Linked DNA regions of Haloferax marinisediminis. The main gene of each other region encodes a partner of the protein of the gene in region 2 in a complex. Links are inferred from orthologs where the notes say so. Each region holds a gene or a part of one and is shown on either strand. Other genes may lie near its edges. The genes, in order: fen, GJR98_RS02615 and rnhB.

Region 1 (5,860 bases), 1.2 Mb from region 2 along the record:
GGCCTCGGCGCGCTTCCCGGCGGCATCCTCGTCGACCGTATCGGCTCGAAACGACTCATCGTCGCCTGTCTCGTCGGGATGTCCGGGTCGTTCATCCTCCTCGCTGCAGCACCGAATCTCGTCGTGGTCGCTCTCGCCCTCGTCGTCTGGGGTGCCGCAGCGAGTGTCTACCACCCCGCGGGTCTCAGCCTCATCAGTACGGGGGTCGAAGAACGCGGGACTGGGTTCGCGTACCACGGAATCGCTGGCAACCTCGGTATCGGGTTCGGCCCGTTCCTCACGGCACTCTTGTTGCTCTTTTTCGACTGGCACGTCGTCGCTGGCGTCCTCGCGATTCCAGCACTCGTCGCTGCCGTATTCGCGACGCGTGCCAACTTCGAAGAACAGGCCGCCGTCGCAGCAGCGGACGGCAGTGGGGGAGCCGGCGACAGCAAAGCCTCCACGGGCGTCTCGTCGTTCGGTGAGTTCGTTTCCGAGTCGAAAGCCCTCTTCGCAGGCGGGTTCGCTCTCGTCTTCGCCATCGTGATGTTCTCTGGACTGTACTACCGGGGCGTCACGACGTTCCTTCCCGACCTCATCGGCAGCGTCATCGGCATCGAACCGGTCGCAGTTGCGACGCTCCTCCCCGCTGCGCTCGCTCCGGGGTCTGCTGCTTCGTCACCCACCCTCAACGTTGAACTGTTCGTGTACGCCGGTCTCCTCACCGTCGGCGTCGCTGGCCAGTACGTCGGCGGAAAACTCACCGACCGGATTCCAACCGAACGCGGCCTCGTCGTCGGGTTCACTGCGCTCGCAGTCGTCGCAGTCGCGTTCTTGCCCGTCGCCTCTCTCGGTGTCGTGCCACTGCTGGCAATCTGTGCACTCCTCGGCTTCTTCCTCTTCTCGGTCCAGCCATTCTATCAGGCGACTGTCGCCGAATACACGCCCGCTGGCCTCCGTGGCCTGTCGTACGGCTTCACCTACCTCGGCGTGTTCGGCGTGGGTGCACTCGGTGGTGCAATCGCTGGCTACATCCTCGACGTCGCGGATTCGACGACGCTGTTCTTCGTCCTCGCCGGGTTCGCGGCGGTCGCTGCGCTCCTCGGTGTGACGTTGTTACGGAACCGTCCGTCTCCCGCCTGAACGGGAGGACGGACACGGAGAATTCGTTTTCAGACGATTCGGAAGTACAGGGTTCGCCACACGCCCAGCGCGAGCGACCCGAGGACGAGCATGACCGCGATGAACACGGGGTCTGCACCGCCTTCGAACAGGGGAGTCCAGCGAATCACGGCGCCGAGAATCGCGGCGACGAGCCACGAGCGAATCGCGAGCGGGACGGCCGACTTCGCCGATTCGGCAGCGCCCGGCGAGTACGCACCGAATACGGGCGCGACGAGGGCCCACGCGATGAGGAACGGAACCGCGGTGAGCACCCATCCCGCCGGGTTGGTCGACAGGTACGACACGCCATTGTGTTGAATCACGCCGACGGTCACGAGGAGGAAGATGACGAGGATGTCGCCCACGGCGAGCGGCAACGCCCCGGCATCGAGTCGCTCCTCCAGGAAGGACGTCGAAGTTGCCATACCCGTGAATTCGTGGCCCCCCTAATGGCTCTCCCGCTTTTTCGCGGCCACCGTGTACTCGAACCCCGTGTCCACGATCGACGGCTCGAACCCGACTCGTTCGAGGAAGCGCGTGAGTTCGCGCGGTGACGCGAACGACGACCCGAATCTGACGACTCGCTCGGCGGCGACGAGTCCACGACCGAGCGGCGTCTCGGGGTCGAACTCACTGATAGCGAACACACCACCCGGTTCGAGAATTCGATACACTTCCTCGGCGACGGTCCGCTGATTCGGCATGTGATGGAACGCGTCGACGACGGTCACGGCATCGACCGACTCGTCGGCGAAGGGGAGGGAACGAGCGTCTCCGCGGATGCAGTCGAGGCCGCGGTTCTGTGCGCGACGGAGCATCCCAGCTGAGACATCGAGGACGACTTTTTCTGGCGCGTCGAGCGCGAGCGTCGCCCGACCAGACCCCCCGCCGATATCGACGACGCGCTCGACGGGGTGGTCCGCGCGGGCGAGCGCGGCGTTGAGCGTCTCTGCTTCAGCAGGAGGCATTACGAGGTCGTAGAGTGGGGCGATTCGGTCGAAGAATCGAACGTCGCCAACGCCGTGCATAGTCGTTTTGACGCGCCCACCGGGGAAGGTTCTTGCGCGGAGAGGCGCTTGGGTAGCTATGGACTTCGCCCTTCTCGGGTGGCCGGAGGAGGGGCCGCGACTCCGACTCGACTATCGACGGTTTTCCTACGCGGGGAAGTTCGTCACGGCGCAGACGGGGAAAACGGTCCTCCGCGACACCGAGACACCGCTCCCGCCGTTGGACGACGAACGACCGCCACCGACGGGTGGCCCCGACTCACTGCCCCCGCTGGCGGAGGACGTGGTCGCGGCAGTCGCGTTCAACGAAGACCGGACCGACCCGACGACGCTGTGGTTCAGATACGTCACCGTCAGACGAGACAGACGAGGGGAGGGACTCGGCCCGGAACTCCTGCGACGAACCGCCGAGGCCGCCGCATCGCGGGGGTACGAGACGGTCCGAATCGCCACGAACAATCCCTTCGCGTACGAGGCGTGCCACAAAGCGGGCTTCGGGTTCACTGGTCGGGAGACGGGGATGGCCGAACTCGTCTTGGAACGCCCGGCGGCAGCGCCAGCATCGGTCTCACGCGAGACGTACCAGTCGGGACTCGACCGCTATCGTGCCCGCGACCTCGGTGAAAGAGAGCAGGCGTTCCTCGCGGCCCGTGAGGGCGCAGACCCGCCCACGGTCGAGCGTGGATGAGAGTTCGAGTGACACTCGTACCATTGAAACCCTCGCCCCCCGAACTGCCGGCAAATGGGAAACGCAGACTTGCGGACGCTCGCGGCACTCGCTGACGTCTCGTTCGACGAGGTGAGCGGGAGCGTCGTCGCCGTGGACGCGCACAACTGGCTGTACCGCTATCTCACGACGACGGTCAAGTGGACGAGTTCGGAGAAGTACACGACGACCGAGGGCGAGGAAGTCGCCAACCTCATCGGAATCGTCCAGGGGCTTCCCAAGTTCTTCGAACACGACCTGACACCCGTGTTCGTCTTCGACGGCGGCGTCACCGACATGAAAGACGACGAGGTGGCCAAGCGGCGCGAACAGCGCGAGAAGGCCGAAGAACGCCTCGAAGAAGCGCGTGAAGCCGGTGACGCCGTCGAGGCCGCTCGGATGGAAGCCCGCACGCAGCGCCTCACGGACACGATTCAGGAGACGAGTCGAGAACTCCTCCGTCTCCTCGACGTGCCGGTGGTCGAAGCACCCGCCGAGGGCGAGGCGCAAGCATCCTACATGGCCCGCAAGGGCGACGCCGACTACGTCGGCAGCGAAGACTACGACACCCTGTTGTTCGGCGCGCCGTACACGCTTCGGCAACTCACGAGCAAAGGCAACCCCGAACTGATGGACCTCGAGGGAACGCTGGAGAAACACGACATCACCTACGAGCAACTCGTGGACATCGCCATGCTCTGCGGCACCGACTTCAACGAGGGTATCACGGGCGTCGGCCCGAAAACAGCAGTAAAAGAAGTCAAGAAACACGGCGACCTCTGGGCCGTCCTCGAAGCACGCGGCGAGACGATTCCGAACGCCGACAGAGTCCGAGAGTTCTTCTTCACCCCGCCTGTCACCGACGACTACGACTACGACACGGACATCGACCCCGACGTGGCCGCCGCTCGGGAGTACGTCACCGAGACGTGGGAAGTCGACGCCGATGAGGTCAAACGAGGTTTCGAGCGTATCGAAGAATCCGTGACGCAGACGGGACTGGACCGCTGGACGTAGGCGAGAGCGGGTCGAAGCCTCCGTCTACTACCTCGTCGGCGCGGGGATGATGATACTCCTCGGCGACGTGATGGACCCAATCGAACGGGTCGAAAACAGCGGAGAGAACTGAACTAGGCTGTCGGCTTACGACACGTCCTCGATGGCGTCGAGGAGCATGTTCGCGCCGATGTCGATTTCTCGCTCGGTCACGTCGAGCGGTGGGAGGATACGGAGGACTTTGTAGCCACACGAGAGCGTGAGGAGGCCGCGTTTGAGCGCTGCTTCCTGCACGGCGTTCCGGCGTTCGTTGGTGTCGAACTCGACGGCGAGGAGGAGACCCTTCCCGCGCACGTCCACGACGGTGTCGGGGGCGTCGTCGCGCATCGTCTCTGTGAACTGCCGGCCACGGGCGACGGCGTTGTCCAGCAGGTCGTAGTCCTCGATGGCTTCGAGGGTGAACACACCCTGCATCGACGCCAGAATGTCGCCGGCACCCCACGTCGACGAGAGGCGACTCTTCTCTTCGGGGAAGATATCCTTCTTCGAGATGGTCGCACCGACGCGGAGACCCTTCGCACCAGTGATAACGTCAGGTTCCATCGGGTAGTGGTCTGCACCCCACATCTCGCCGGTTCGGCCCACGCCGGATTGAATCTCGTCGGCGATGAGCGTCAGGTCGTAGTCGTCGACGACGGCCGCGAGTTCCTCGGAGAAGGCGTCGGAGGGGAAGCGGTAGCCACCTTCGCCCTGTATCGGTTCGACGATGACGTAGGCGACGTCGGAGGCGTCGATGTGGCCCTTCTTGGGGTGGAGTTTCTGCCGGAGTTTCGACGCAGCAGATTCGGGGTCGGGGAAGAATCCACACGAACACGTCTCGGGGGAACACGACCGGTCGTCACAGAAGGGGACGTCGACGATGCCCGAGAGTTCGGGGAAGTTGTGGCGATAGACGGACTTCGAGCGGTTGAGCGAGAGCGCGCCGAGTGTCCGGCCGTGGAAGGCACCCTCGAAGGTGATACCGTACTTCCCGCCATCGGAGTTGTCGTAGCAGATTTTGATGGCGTTCTCGACGGCCTCAGCACCCGAGTTCGAGAGGAACACCGTATCCATCCCGTAGTGACTCGTGAGGTCCGTCAGTTTGTCCATGAGCGCGGCGGGACCGGGGAACTGCTCTTCGCCGGGTGCCGACCCGTCGCTGACGTAGAAGTCCTGTCCGGCGATTTTGGTCGGGTCGACGAGGTCGAACTCGGCCATCCGGTCGAGAATCTTCGGGTTGTTGTAACCGAGGGGGGCGGCAGCGACGTGACTGGTGAAGTCGAGGAGGACGTTGCCATCCACGTCAGTACAGAACGGTCCTTCGGCCTCGCTGGTGATGTCCCAGACGAAATCGTAGACGTACGTACTCGGTGCGGCGTGTTCCTGGTGGTACGAGACCCACTCTTTGGCCCGTTCGCCGGGCATCGAATCGACGTGGGGAACCACCGTCTCTCGGTCCATGCGCCTCGCTACGGAGACCCATGTGTTAAGATATTCGTTATTAATGGTGCAATATCAGCGGCAGTGCGCCGAGGTCTGTCGATTTCGATATCTCCGTGTTCGGATACGACGCGAAGTCGTGACGGACTGGTGTCCAAACCTGTCGAACCCGCGATAGGCTTTTGCTCCTGACTGTCTGTCTTTATGTATGGCTCTCCGTGACATTCAGCGCTCTCGTGCAATGTGGTGGGCCGTCGCAGCCGCTCTCGCCGGCGCGTTCGTCTACGTCATCTACTCGTTCATCGGGACGTTCGTCTTTGGCCTCTTCATCTACTACGCGACACGGCCAATATACCGTCGCATCCGGCGACGGGTTCGCCCACCGAGTCTCGCTGCGACTGTCGCCCTGTTCGCCCTTGCACTGCCGGCGCTCGGCCTCATGGCCTACGCTGCGACGATTGCTCTCCGAGAATTCGTGAGTTACGCCAATCGGGTGTCTGCTGACGAGGCGCCGATTGACCTCCGCGCG
Region 2 (5,705 bases):
GTCAGCGACGACGACATCGGCCACGCTGCTGCTGTCGCACTCGCGAACCCCGACGCGTTCGTCGGCGAAGCAATCGACCTCGCAGGCGATTCGAAGACGCTCGAAGAGGCCGCCGCGATTCTCTCGGACGTCACTGGCCGCGAAGTCGAAGCGATTCACGTCCCAATCGAAGACGCATACGAGACGTTCGGTGAGGAGTTCACCGTGATGTGTGAGTGGTTCAACGACGTCGGGTACAGCGCCGACATCGACGCACTCGAAGAGACGTTCGGCTTCGAGTTCACCGACCTCGAAACGTACCTCCGAGAGCACGGTTGGGAGGACAAGGACGGAATGGCGAGCGTCCCCGGGTGGGTCAAGGCGATGCAGTAAGACAGACGACACGCACTCCTCGAGTGTCGTATTCTACGAGACAACACTCCATTTTCTGACAGTCGTTATCCGGCCCGTTAGTTTCCCCAGAACCAAGTGACATCGACCACACCACAGTCGTGTATATGAGATGGTTATTATTTATTAAAACTATTTCTTATTCGTAAAATATAGAAACATCTAGTCGAACAATCACATCGATGTCACAGAAAGGGAGTTCACCAATGCACAGTCGCAGAACAGTACTCGCAGCAGCAATTGGCGGGGTGACGACTGCACTCGCAGGGTGTACGGGTTCGACGGAAAGTTCGGACACGACTGACGAAGCGACCTCAACGCAGACACAGACGAAAGCCGAGACGGAAACACAGACGACCACGTCGACGCAACAGTCGCTGGAGGCACAGCTCGAGACGGTTCGTGAAGCGAGTGCGAAGTATACGGACATCGAAGCAGCACTCGAAGACGGATACCAGTTCGGTGGCCCGTACGTGCCGGGGATGGGTTGGCACGTACAGAACCCCGAGTACCTCCAACAGGCCGCGGAGAACGGCTTCGACCTCGAAAAGCCGCCAATTCTCACCTATCTCGAGACCGACGACGGACTGACACTCGGTTCCGTCGAATTCGGTGCACCCGCAGCGGCCATCCCCGAGAATCCAGACCTATTCGTCGACGAGGGCACCGACGCCACCGAGGAGTGGCACTCGCACGACGCCGCAACGCACGTGTTCGCCACGCCCGACGACCAGCAGACGAACCCGAAAGACCTCACACTCTCGGAACTTGCCACCAAGGACTACTGGACGGAGTTCCACCCGCCAGACTCTGACCTCTCTGCCGGAGAGACGGTCGCACTTAACTGGGGGACTGCAAGCGGAAAAGAAGGCGAGCGAACCGAACGTGTTGCCGACATCGTCGCCACGCATCCCGGTCTTCGAACCCTCCACGTCTGGGTCCACGCAGAGAACCCAGAGGGTGTGTTTGCCCCCATGAACCCACAGTTCGCGGAGAGTGACGGCGGTCACCACGGCGACAGTTCCGAGACGGAACACAGCCACTGACTGGACTCTCCGACCTGAATCAGAACACAGATACGAGAGAAATGGGCGGCGTCAGGCCTCGCCGACGAGTTCGTCGAAGAGCGCCGAGACACGTCCCTCGATGTCGTCGCGAATCTCGCGAACGGCGTCCAACTCCTGTCCATCGGGGTCGTCGAGGTCCCAGTCACGGGCGTCACCGCGCCACGTCATGGGACAGATTCCCTCTGCCGAACAGCCCATCGTGATGACGATGTCCACGTCCATAATCTCGTCTTGGCTGATGGCTCGCGGCGTCTCCCCTGCGAGTTCGAATCCCTTCTCGCTCATCACGTCGACCACCTCGTCGTGGACGTGGTCCGCCGGGTCGGTGCCGCCGGTGAGGATGTCGATTTCGTCGCCGACGTCGCGCTCGTCTCGCTCGCGCCGGGCGAACGCCGTCGCCATCTGACTTCGGCCAGCGTTCTGGACGCAGACGAACGCGACACGGGTCTGCTCGTTGTGAGCCATATATCTATCCAGTTGCACAAACGCTCATTTGAGTGTAACGGTGTCTGAAACCCCCGAAATCGGGGTTTTCAGTATTTTGAACCCCCATGCCAAGAATAGTCATGGAGAGGGGTCGAGAGGCGAAGAGGTGGTTGCAGTGATGGGAGTACGGGTCGCGCCGACAGTGAGGGGAGCGCGGGTCGCCCTGTGTCGGGTCGCGCACGCGAGAGGGCGTGCGGGAACATCATACAGGAAGTCCAAATCAGGAGTATTTTTAATACCGCTGTCGTACGACGGCACATATGTTCAAGGCCATCGTGAGTGCCGCGACGCTCCGGGACGCGCTCGACTCAGTGAGCGTCCTCGTCGACGAGTGTAAGATTCGACTCAACGAGGAAGACCTCGCCATCCGCGCAGTCGACCCCGCGAACGTCGGCATGGTGGACCTCACGCTCGACGCTGCAGCGTTCGAATCCTACGAGGCTGACGGCGGCGTCATCGGTGTCAACCTCTCCCGACTCGAAGAAGTCGCCGGTATGGCGGGTTCGAACGACCTCATCCACCTCACGCTCGACGAAGAGACGCGCAAACTCAACATTCGCATCGACGGACTGTCCTACACGCTCGCGCTCATCGACCCCGACTCGATTCGACAGGAACCGGACATCCCGGACCTCGACCTCCCCGCGAACATCGTCGTCGAAGGAACCCACCTCGACCGCGGTATCAAGGCGGCCGACATGGTCTCCGACCACATCCGTCTCCGCGTCGACAGCGCCGAAGAGACGTTCCACATCGAAGCAGAGGGCGACACCGACGACGTGGACCTCTCGCTTCCCCCGGCGGACCTCATCAGCATCGAGGCAGGCGACGCCGACTCGCTGTTCTCGCTCGACTACCTGAAGGACATGAACAAGGCGATTCCGTCTGACGCCGAAGTCACCGTCGAACTCGGCGAAGAGTTCCCGGTCAAACTCCACTACCAGATTGCCGAAGGGATGGGCACCATCACGTACATGCTCGCCCCGCGCATCCAGAGCGACTAACGACGCGTCCCCACCTCTTTCCAGCAACTCGACGCCTTCGAGCGGTTGCTCCGCTCACGGTTGTCGGTACATAGTCTAGACACCATCACGACCACGGCCGGCCAGTCAGGACGAAATTACGACCACCGACTACGACCACCGACACACAGTCAGGACGAACCTGACTCACCGTCGGACTGACACCAGTGTGGGAGTCGGACCGTCGCTGTCGTCCCGTCGTCTACGTCCAACGCCAGGCGCCCACCGAGCGCATCGACCGTCCAGCGGACTGCCCACAGCCCGAGGCCGCTTCCGTGTTTGAGGGGCGATTCGCCGCCTGTTTCGACGACGGTTCGTTCGTACTCCGGGACGCCCGGGCCGTCGTCGCTGACGCCCACCACGAGGTCTGTGTCTGCTTCGTGGAGCGTAACACGAACTGTTGGGTCGTCGCCGCCGTACTCGAGGGCGTTCTCCACCAGTTCACGGACGAGAAGTTTGGCCGCAGGTTCACTCCCGGTGACGAGCAGTTCGTCGGGAGCGTCGACGGTCACGGACCCAGCATCGAAGTCGGACTGGACGTCGGAGACGCACGTCTGGACCGTGTCGACGACGTTGAAGCGCGCGCTGGCATCGATACCGGCCATGACGCGTTCGACCGTCCGCGCTTTTTCGCCGAGTGAGAGCAAGGCGTTCGACCGCGTTCGAATCGTCTCGGTGATATCCCGTTCTCCCGGTGGGAGTCTGTCCGAGACCATGTCGGCGTACCCGATGACGACGGTCATGTCGTTTCGGAGGTTGTGCCGGAGGACGCGGTTCAGCACCTCCAGACGCTGTCGTCGCCGGACCCGCCCCGTCACGTCGGAGATACTGACGGTCCGGCCGAGACGGCGGTCGTGTTGGTCTGTGACCGGCGACATCGTGACCTCGTAGGTTCGGCGACGACGGTCGACGGTCACGTCCACGAGTTGCCGGTCCTCGTCGAGGTCGACGCCGGGGAGAACTGTCGAGACCGGGTCGAACAACACCGACCCGATGTCGAAACTGAGGAGCGACGTCGCGGCCGCGTTGGCGTCCACGATGCGACTCTCGCGGTCGAGCACCAAGACCCCGACTGCCACGTCGTCGATAGCGGCCCGGCGTCCCAGACGCCCCGTCGCCGGCGAGAGGCCGAACAGTTGGAAGCGATAGAGCGCGTATCCGAACGTCGCGCCGGTCACCGAGAGGGCAATCGGCGTGAAGTTAACCATCGGAAACGGGCCGAGCGCGAACGTGTGTGCCACGTGGGCGACAGTCGGCGCGATGGACCCGATGGCGAGCGCGACGGCCTGTTCGCGGTACCGTGAGAGTCGCTCTAAGAGCATCCCGACGACGAGGACGATGCCAGTTCCGATGATGACGTACCCGTAGACGGCGTGGACGTAGTACCAGAGGTTCGGTTCGAACTGGACCGTCGCAGCACCGAAGACGGGAACGAGGCGGTAGTTCGACCAGAGGAGGCCGTGGTACGGGTTCGTCACGAGAGCGACGACGGTGACCGCCGGAAACAAGAAGAGTGCCAGAACGAGGCGACGTGACGCGAGTTCGCCGCGACCGGTGTACGCGAGCGAGAACGCAAGCCACGCCGGTGCGATAATCCCCTGTGCGATTTCGATAGGTACCTGAAACCAGATTCGGAGATTCGGGTCGAACGTCACGAGCGCGAGCGCGTAGGAACTCGCCCACAGCGTCGCAGCGACCAACAGAACCGAGAACCATCTGGACCCCGGTTCGGACCCCTCCCACCACGCGACCGTCGCGATAGACCCGGAGACGCTGGCGGCGATGATACAGAGTATCACCAGGGGAGAGACCGAAAGCACGGATAGGTCTCTGCGTGTGCCGGCGTAACGTTTACGGGACTAGGTTCGGCGACAGGGTCACTTGCGACGACAGAGTCACTGACTGGTAGTACGCGGGCGACGTGCGACTGACGCGAGGACGTAGATGACGGGGACGATGAGTACCGCCCCGACGACGAACGGCGACCAGTATGTGAGGACGTACAGGGCGGCCATCGCGGGCGGTCCAATCGTCCGACCGAGACTCCCTGCACCCTGTGTGACACCGAAGGCGTTCCCCTGTTTCTCTGCAGACGCAGAGGTGGAGACGAGCGTCGACAGCGAGACGTTCAGCATCCCGTTTCCGAACGACAACAGCGCGCCGACGAGCATGAGCGCCAGCAGTTCCTGTGTGAACCACGCTGGACCGCCGACCGGTGGAAGGAGTTGCCCAATCTCCGGCGAGAACGGGAGGAACGCCAACGAGAGCATGAGCCCAGTCGCCCCGACGACGGCCAGTTTCGCCTCGGAGTAGCGGCGTGCGAGTTGCCCGACGACGACACCCTGATTCAGCGTGCCGAGGAGGCCGATGTACGTCAAGAACAGCGCCGTCTCAGTCTCGCCGTAGCCGTAGATGTCCGCCGCGAACGGGATGAACATGACCTGAATTCCGGAGAAGGCGACCGAGACGATGAAGAACGACACGACTAGTCCGCGGAGGTTGTCGTCAGAGAGGGCGTCGCGGAACTGCGTCACGAGTGTCGTCGTCGACGACCCGGCTGGTGCACGCTGTCTATCGGGTTCGCGGAGGAACACGAACGCGAACACGAGGCTGATGAGACTCAATGCGGCCGCGGTGAAACTCGGCAGCGAGAAGCGCGTAGCGGGAATAGCTGCCGGGAACACGTCGCGGGCGGCCGCGACCACCGGTTCAGAGGCCATGAGACCGCCGATGGCCGGGC
Region 3 (5,696 bases), 470 kb from region 2 along the record:
GGCCGAGCGCTGTGCCGCATCCATCGACGACGTCGAAGTCGAGACGTATCAGGTCGGAACTCGCGCGCCACCACTCGTCGAAGAGAACGAGATACTGCTCCGCGAAGGCGCTGGCCTGCCCGAAGACGCCGGCGAACTGTTCAAATCCGAGTTCAACCGCGAAGTCGGCAAGCGCGTCGGCCGCCTCACCGGCACCGAGGTCGACTTCACGCGCCCGGACGTGCAGTTCCTCCTCGACATCGAGCGAGACATCGTCGAGACACAACTCAACTCGGCGTTCGTCTACGGTCGCTACCGCAAACTCGAACGCGACATCCCGCAGACCGAGTGGCCCTGCCGCGACTGCGACGGCTCCGGATACAAAGGCAAAGAGCCCTGTGACTACTGTGGTGGGTCTGGCTATCTCTACGAACACAGCGTCGAAGGCTTCGTCGCACCCATCGTGATGGACGTGATGGACGGCGTCGAGGCGAAGTTCCACGGTGCAGGCCGCGAAGACGTCGACGCCCTGATGCTCGGGACGGGCCGGCCGTTCGTGGTCGAAATCATGGAACCCCGTCGCCGAAACGTCGACGTGGAACAACTCGAAGGCGACGTGAACGCGATGGCCGAGGGCGCAATCGAAGTCGAGGGACTTCGTCTCGCTACCTACGACATGGTCGAGCGCGTGAAGAAACTCGACGCGAGCAAGCAGTACCGCGCGGCCGTCGAGTTCGACGACGACGTGGCGGGCGAGGACTTGCAGGCCGCACTGGAAGAACTCACCGGTGCGACCATCGAGCAGTACACGCCGCACCGCGTCGACCACCGCCGGGCGAGTCTCACGCGGACGCGACACGTCTACGACGCCACCGGCGAACTCGAAGACGCCCGCCATGGGACTGTCGAGATTCACGGCGAAGGCGGACTCTACATCAAAGAACTCGTCTCCGGTGACGAAGGCCGGACGAACCCGAGTCTCGCTGGACTCCTCGACACCGGCGCAGTCGTCACTGCGCTCGACGTGATTGCGGTCGAAGGCGAAGACGAACCGTTCGAGGACGACGAATTCTTCAAAGACTGAGCGCCACCCACGGCTCCGACCGCGGCGTTTCGAGTCGACTTCTCGGACTATCTTGTCACCGAGAAGTAGGGTTAGGTCGGGACGCAACGTCTCTCTAGATTGCCATGAATCGAACCGTGACGCGAATGGCCGCTGCGGGTGTGGGCCTCCTCCTCGGTGCAGCGGGCATCGCACTCGCGCGCTGGAAGCGGAAGCGACTCGCGGACCTCGCGGCGGGCAGCGACCTCCTCACGACCGACCGAGGTGTCGTCGAAGTCGCGCGACGGGGGTCGGGCTATCCGGTGCTCGTCCTCCACGGCGACCCGGGCGGGTACGACCAAGGCCTACACCTCGGGTCCGAACTCTTCGGGAGCGACGTCGAACTCATCGCACCCTCGCGCCCGGGGTATCTGCGGACACCACTCGACGGTAATGAGTCGTTCGAGGACCAGGCGGCACTGCTCGTGGCGTTGCTCGACGAACTCGACGTAGAGCAGGCACTCGTCGTGGGTCTCTCGGGTGGGGGGCCGACCGCACTCCAACTCGCAGCCGACTATCCCGACCGAGTGTCAGGAGTCGTTCTCGTGTCGGCCGTCACCAACGACCTCGACGAGCGACTGTTCGACATCGACAATCCATTCGTCGACCCACTTCTCACCTCCACGCCGGTACTCGACGTTCGCTCCGGTCTGTTCGTCGCACTCGGTCGGTTTGCACCCGATACTCTCGTCGCGATGCTCCACGACGAAGTTTCGGCACTGGAGGGAGCAGCACTCGCCGCGTACGTCGAATCCATCGTAACGAACCCACGGTATCTGGAGCAGTCCCTCGACTTCGTCCCGACCATGCTCCCGGTGAGTGCACGCATCGACGGAACACTCAACGACGAACGGTTGTTCCGTGCGTTACCGAACGTCGCATACGGGACCATCGAGTGCCCGACTCTCGTTCTCCACGGTAAGTTCGACGAGTCTGTCCCGTTCGACCACGCGGAGTTCGTCGTGGATGCGTTGCCAAACGTCGAACTCGTCGGTCTGGATGCCGACCACCTCGTCTGGATTGGCTCCGGTCACGAGCGGGCCCGTGAGGCGGTTCAGGCGTTCACCGAATTGGTCACTGCGTCGGGCGAACCGATGACATCCTAAGAAGGGAGTCTTCGCTGTGCGGCCATCGCAGACCGCAATCTTGAATCCGTCTCTCGAAGACCCGACCACGTATGCGAATCGGCGTCGACGAGGCCGGAAAGGGACCCGTCTTGGGTCCGATGGTCGCCGCAGCGGTCCGGGCAGACCCGGAGACGCTGCCCGATGGAATCGCCGACTCGAAACGACTCTCCCCCACTCGCCGTGAGGAACTCGCTGCGGAACTGCGAGACCGAGACGACATCTCGGTCGGCGTCGCGTTTATCGAACCCTCGACCATCGACGACCCCGAGACAGACATGAATCTGCTCACGGTCCGGGCGCAGGTCGAAGCCGCCGCCGAAGTCGCCACCGACGGCGACGAACTCGTCTGTGACGCGGGCGACGTGAGCGAGTCTCGATTCGGGCGACGCGTCCGCGACGGAGTCGCCGATGCCGGAGTATCGGTCGAGGTTCACGCGCAGCACCGTGCCGACGACGAACACGCAATCGTCGGGGCGGCGAGTATCGTCGCAAAAGTCGAACGTGACCGGCGCGTCGACGACATTGCCGAGGAGTACGGCGAAGTCGGCAGTGGCTATCCGAGCGACCAGACGACCCGCGACTTCTTACGCGAGTTCGTCCGCGAACACGGGATTCTCCCGGACTGTGCCCGAAAGTCGTGGTCGACGTGCGCCGACCTCTTGGCCGCGCACGAACAGGCGTCGCTCGGGGACTTCTGAGACGCGAAAAATCAGTTCGTGGAGTCGTCGTCCGCGTGGGAGTGAGCGGCTGTGGTCGTCTACGCCATCTCGTCGAGCGAGACGTACGAGCCTTCTTGTGCGGAAATCCACGTCGTCAGCAGTTCGTCTTCGGAGAGGCCAGCGGGGAAGATGGTGCACTCGTCCGGTGCGTCGTCGTACGGCGCGACGATTGCCATATACTCCAGGTCGGTCGTCTGGGATGTCCGTCGTCCCTCGACCTCCGTCGTCGTCGTCGGTACAGCGTCCGTGTCGTCGTGTCGAAGTGGAGTATCTTCCATGAGTGGAGTGTGTTGCACCGTAATTGCCGACGGGCGACGGCTTCTCAGAAAACGCTTCAATCAATAGTTTAGAAACTAACTATATTATTCTACTGGAAGTTATACTGAGTTGGAAATAACCGGAAGCAGCTACCCATCCAGAACCGGGACAAACCGATTCGAACGGGACCGCGTGCGTCGCTCGCTGGGCGAACGACGGTGGAAACGAGTCGAAACGTAGGTGGTGTGACCGCGGCGTCAGCGGTCCTCAGTCAGGAGGAGTCGGAGGATGTCACCGTAGGCCGGGCGGGTGACGAGGACACCGACGATGACACCGAGGATGGTGAAGATGGCGAAGCCCTGCAGGTCGCCGAGCGAGAGGATGGCGAGCGGGCTCATCGCGATGATGGTCGTCGCGGCGGCAGCGCCGATAATCCAGAAGGCACGGCGGAAGCGCGACTGGAAGACCTTTCGCGACTTGACCGAGCCTTCGGCCATCACCTCGTCGGCGATGATGATGAGGTCGTCCACACCGGTCCCGATGACGGCGATGAACCCGGCGATGACCGAGAGGTCGAGCGGGTAGCCGATTGCCGCGGCGAAGCCGAGGAGGACGTACACCTCGGAGAGCCCCGTCACGATCATCGGCAGCGCGACTTCCGGTTTGCCGTAGCGGAGGAAGACGACGCCAGCGACGGCGAGGACGGCGATGATACCCGTAAAGAGGGAGTCCGTCTTGAAGCTCTCACCCTGACTTGGGGAGATGTACGACGAGGTGCCGCCGTCCTGTCCCGAGAGGTCGAGTTTCGCAGGGAGCGCACCGGCACGGAGGTTGATGGCAATCTCCTGTGCTTCGGACGTGTTGCGCGTCTGCAGTTGGAAGCTCGGTGCGTTGGCCCACTCACCGGAGCGCATGCCGTCGGCGAGGCCAGGGCTCATTCCGAAGGAGTTGACGACTTCACCGTTGACGACGAGGAGTAGACAGCCATCGGTCGTGTTGGGGTCGTCCATGTAGGTACACCGCGTCCCACCCTGCTGGGCGAGGCCGGTGTCGACGACCGCTTCCTGGAAGTCTTGTGCGGGCTGGTCACGAACCGAGACGGGGACGAACGCACCGCCGCCCGTCTGTGGTTCCTGTGCCGTCCCGATAGACGTGAAGTCGGCCTGCGAGAGGACTGCTTCCTGCGTCTCGTACACTCGCGTTCCGTTCTGCGTCGTCGGGTAGTAGATGTCGATTTGGACGGTTCCGCGTTCCCCGACGAGGTCGATGACGTCCTGTCGGTCGCGGTTCGGCACCTCGACGAGGATGAAGTGTTCACCCGTCGCCGTCGTCACTTGCTGGACCGTCCCGCCGGAGAGACCGGCCTCGTTAATCTTCGACTCGAGGACGCGAACCGTCTCGGTCCGGGTCGTCTCGGTGACGCCGTCTCTCACCTCTCCGTGGGCGTACCCAGCGGCGTCGAGCGCGGTGCTCAAGTCGTCGGTCGTGACGTTTTCGATGGTCGCTTCGACCGTGTTGCCCTCGGCACCCTGCCGGGCAATGATGTCCGCGGCGTCTGCGGTGGGCAACTGCGCGGCGACCTGTTGTTCGACCACGCGCTCGGAGTCACCGTTGAACTCGACGTCTTCGGCCGTGACACCGACGAGTGGTGCGCGGATGCGCGTCCCGCCGTCGAGTTGGAGGCCGAACTTGAGGTTGGTCATACTGTCGTCTTCACCGATGGCGGGTTGGGACCCCACAGTCGGTGAGAACAGGGCGAACGTCGAGACGAGGATGGCGATGACGAGCAGGATAACTCGCCAGTTGTCACGGAGCGTGCTCATCGGGCCACCCCCTCGTACTTCCACCAGCGAAGGAGCGACACGTTGAGCAGGTAGGTGTTCATCAGGTCGGCGGTGAGACCGAACACGAGGACGGTCCCAATCGCTGCGAGCAGTTGAATGCCGAACAGCGTCGCCGTGATGGTCATGACGATCATCGCCGCGATGGACGTGAGCGTCATGGTCACACCAGTGCGCATGGCGCGGTAGGTCGACTCGTAGAAGTCACCGGAGCGCCGGAGGACGTGGTTGTTCAGGAGGATGTCCGAGTCGACGGAGTACCCGATGAGCATCAGCAGTGCTGCGACGGTTCCGAGCGACAGTTCGATGCCGAGGATGTTCATCAGCGCCACCGGGATGACGATGTCGGAGAACGCCGAGATGACGACGGCGATGGAGGGGACGAACGTCCGGAACATCGCGAACACGAGGACACTCATGCCGACGAATGCGACGGCGACGCCACCGAGGGCGAGCAGTTGCGTGTCGGCGCCGAAGTTCGCGGACACGGCGTCGATAGAGCGGACTTCGTAGCCCGCGGCCTCGGCTTGTTGTTCGAGTTCCGTCGTCGTCGCGCTACCGGACTGGAACGTCAACACGTACGTCCCGTCTGCGGCGACGGCGCGAATCGACTCAGGAGAGGTATCGAAGGCCGCGCTGACTTCGCTTTGCGGGGCATCCGTTGCGATAC

What was found.
Region 1: the proteins of GJR98_RS02615 (region 2) and fen are in contact, whole or in part, in a crystal structure (PDB 1RXZ), measured with the Archaeoglobus fulgidus proteins. The link is inferred for Haloferax marinisediminis from one-to-one orthologs. Residues at the interface, in WP_010877842.1 of Archaeoglobus fulgidus: Asn43, Val44, Ala45, Met46, Pro120, Arg121, Pro123, Leu125, Gln151, Met192, Ser194, Asn218, Tyr219, Pro220, Ile237, Leu238, Ala239, Pro240, Arg241, Ile242, Glu243, Ser244; in WP_010877775.1 of Archaeoglobus fulgidus: Lys326, Ser327, Thr328, Gln329, Ala330, Thr331, Leu332, Glu333, Arg334, Trp335, Phe336.
Region 3: the proteins of GJR98_RS02615 (region 2) and rnhB are in contact, whole or in part, in a crystal structure (PDB 3P83), measured with the Archaeoglobus fulgidus proteins. The link is inferred for Haloferax marinisediminis from one-to-one orthologs. Residues at the interface, in WP_010877842.1 of Archaeoglobus fulgidus: Val39, Ala42, Asn43, Val44, Ala45, Met46, Leu125, Asp168, Ser194, Asn218, Tyr219, Pro220, Ile237, Leu238, Ala239, Pro240, Arg241, Ile242, Glu243, Ser244; in WP_010878125.1 of Archaeoglobus fulgidus: Ala74, Ile178, Ala179, Ile183, Arg190, Ser195, Asn196, Leu197, Arg198, Gln199, Lys200, Thr201, Leu202, Asp203, Phe205.

Annotation. Positions count from the first base shown.
Region 1 is NZ_WKJP01000001.1:1,745,826-1,751,685, reverse strand. What follows is about bases 1,981-4,882. They hold fen (flap endonuclease-1), read left to right. Parts: upstream 1,981-2,892; coding sequence 2,893-3,873; downstream 3,874-4,882. Other genes in these bases: GJR98_RS09130 (class-III pyridoxal-phosphate-dependent aminotransferase), read right to left, coding at 4,000-4,882; GJR98_RS09140 (GNAT family N-acetyltransferase), read left to right, coding at 2,230-2,838; GJR98_RS09145 (class I SAM-dependent methyltransferase), read right to left, coding at 1,981-2,171. Also shown: GJR98_RS09155 (MFS transporter), read left to right, coding at 1-1,122; GJR98_RS09150 (DUF3054 domain-containing protein), read right to left, coding at 1,152-1,568; more of GJR98_RS09145, read right to left, coding at 1,590-1,980; more of GJR98_RS09130, read right to left, coding at 4,883-5,352; GJR98_RS09125 (AI-2E family transporter), read left to right, coding at 5,573-5,860. UniProt on the Methanocaldococcus jannaschii protein: Structure-specific nuclease with 5'-flap endonuclease and 5'-3' exonuclease activities involved in DNA replication and repair.
Region 2 is NZ_WKJP01000001.1:497,672-503,376, forward strand. Bases 1,329-4,075 are described here. They hold GJR98_RS02615 (DNA polymerase sliding clamp), read left to right. Parts: upstream 1,329-2,203; coding sequence 2,204-2,947; downstream 2,948-4,075. Other genes in these bases: GJR98_RS02605 (hypothetical protein), read left to right, coding at 1,329-1,436; GJR98_RS02610 (arsenate-mycothiol transferase ArsC), read right to left, coding at 1,488-1,922; GJR98_RS02620 (sensor histidine kinase), read right to left, coding at 3,097-4,075. Outside these bases: GJR98_RS02600 (NmrA/HSCARG family protein), read left to right, coding at 1-372; more of GJR98_RS02605, read left to right, coding at 597-1,328; more of GJR98_RS02620, read right to left, coding at 4,076-4,764; GJR98_RS02625 (MFS transporter), read right to left, coding at 4,861-5,705.
Region 3 is NZ_WKJP01000001.1:972,326-978,021, reverse strand. What follows is about bases 1,345-4,082. They hold rnhB (ribonuclease HII), read left to right. Parts: upstream 1,345-2,258; coding sequence 2,259-2,906; downstream 2,907-4,082. Other genes in these bases: secD (preprotein translocase subunit SecD), read right to left, coding at 3,443-4,082; GJR98_RS05025 (DUF7511 domain-containing protein), read right to left, coding at 2,966-3,205; GJR98_RS05035 (alpha/beta fold hydrolase), read left to right, coding at 1,345-2,187. Outside these bases: GJR98_RS05040 (tRNA pseudouridine(54/55) synthase Pus10), read left to right, coding at 1-1,063; more of GJR98_RS05035, read left to right, coding at 1,168-1,344; more of secD, read right to left, coding at 4,083-5,008; protein translocase subunit SecF, read right to left, coding at 5,005-5,696. UniProt on the Methanocaldococcus jannaschii protein: Endonuclease that specifically degrades the RNA of RNA-DNA hybrids.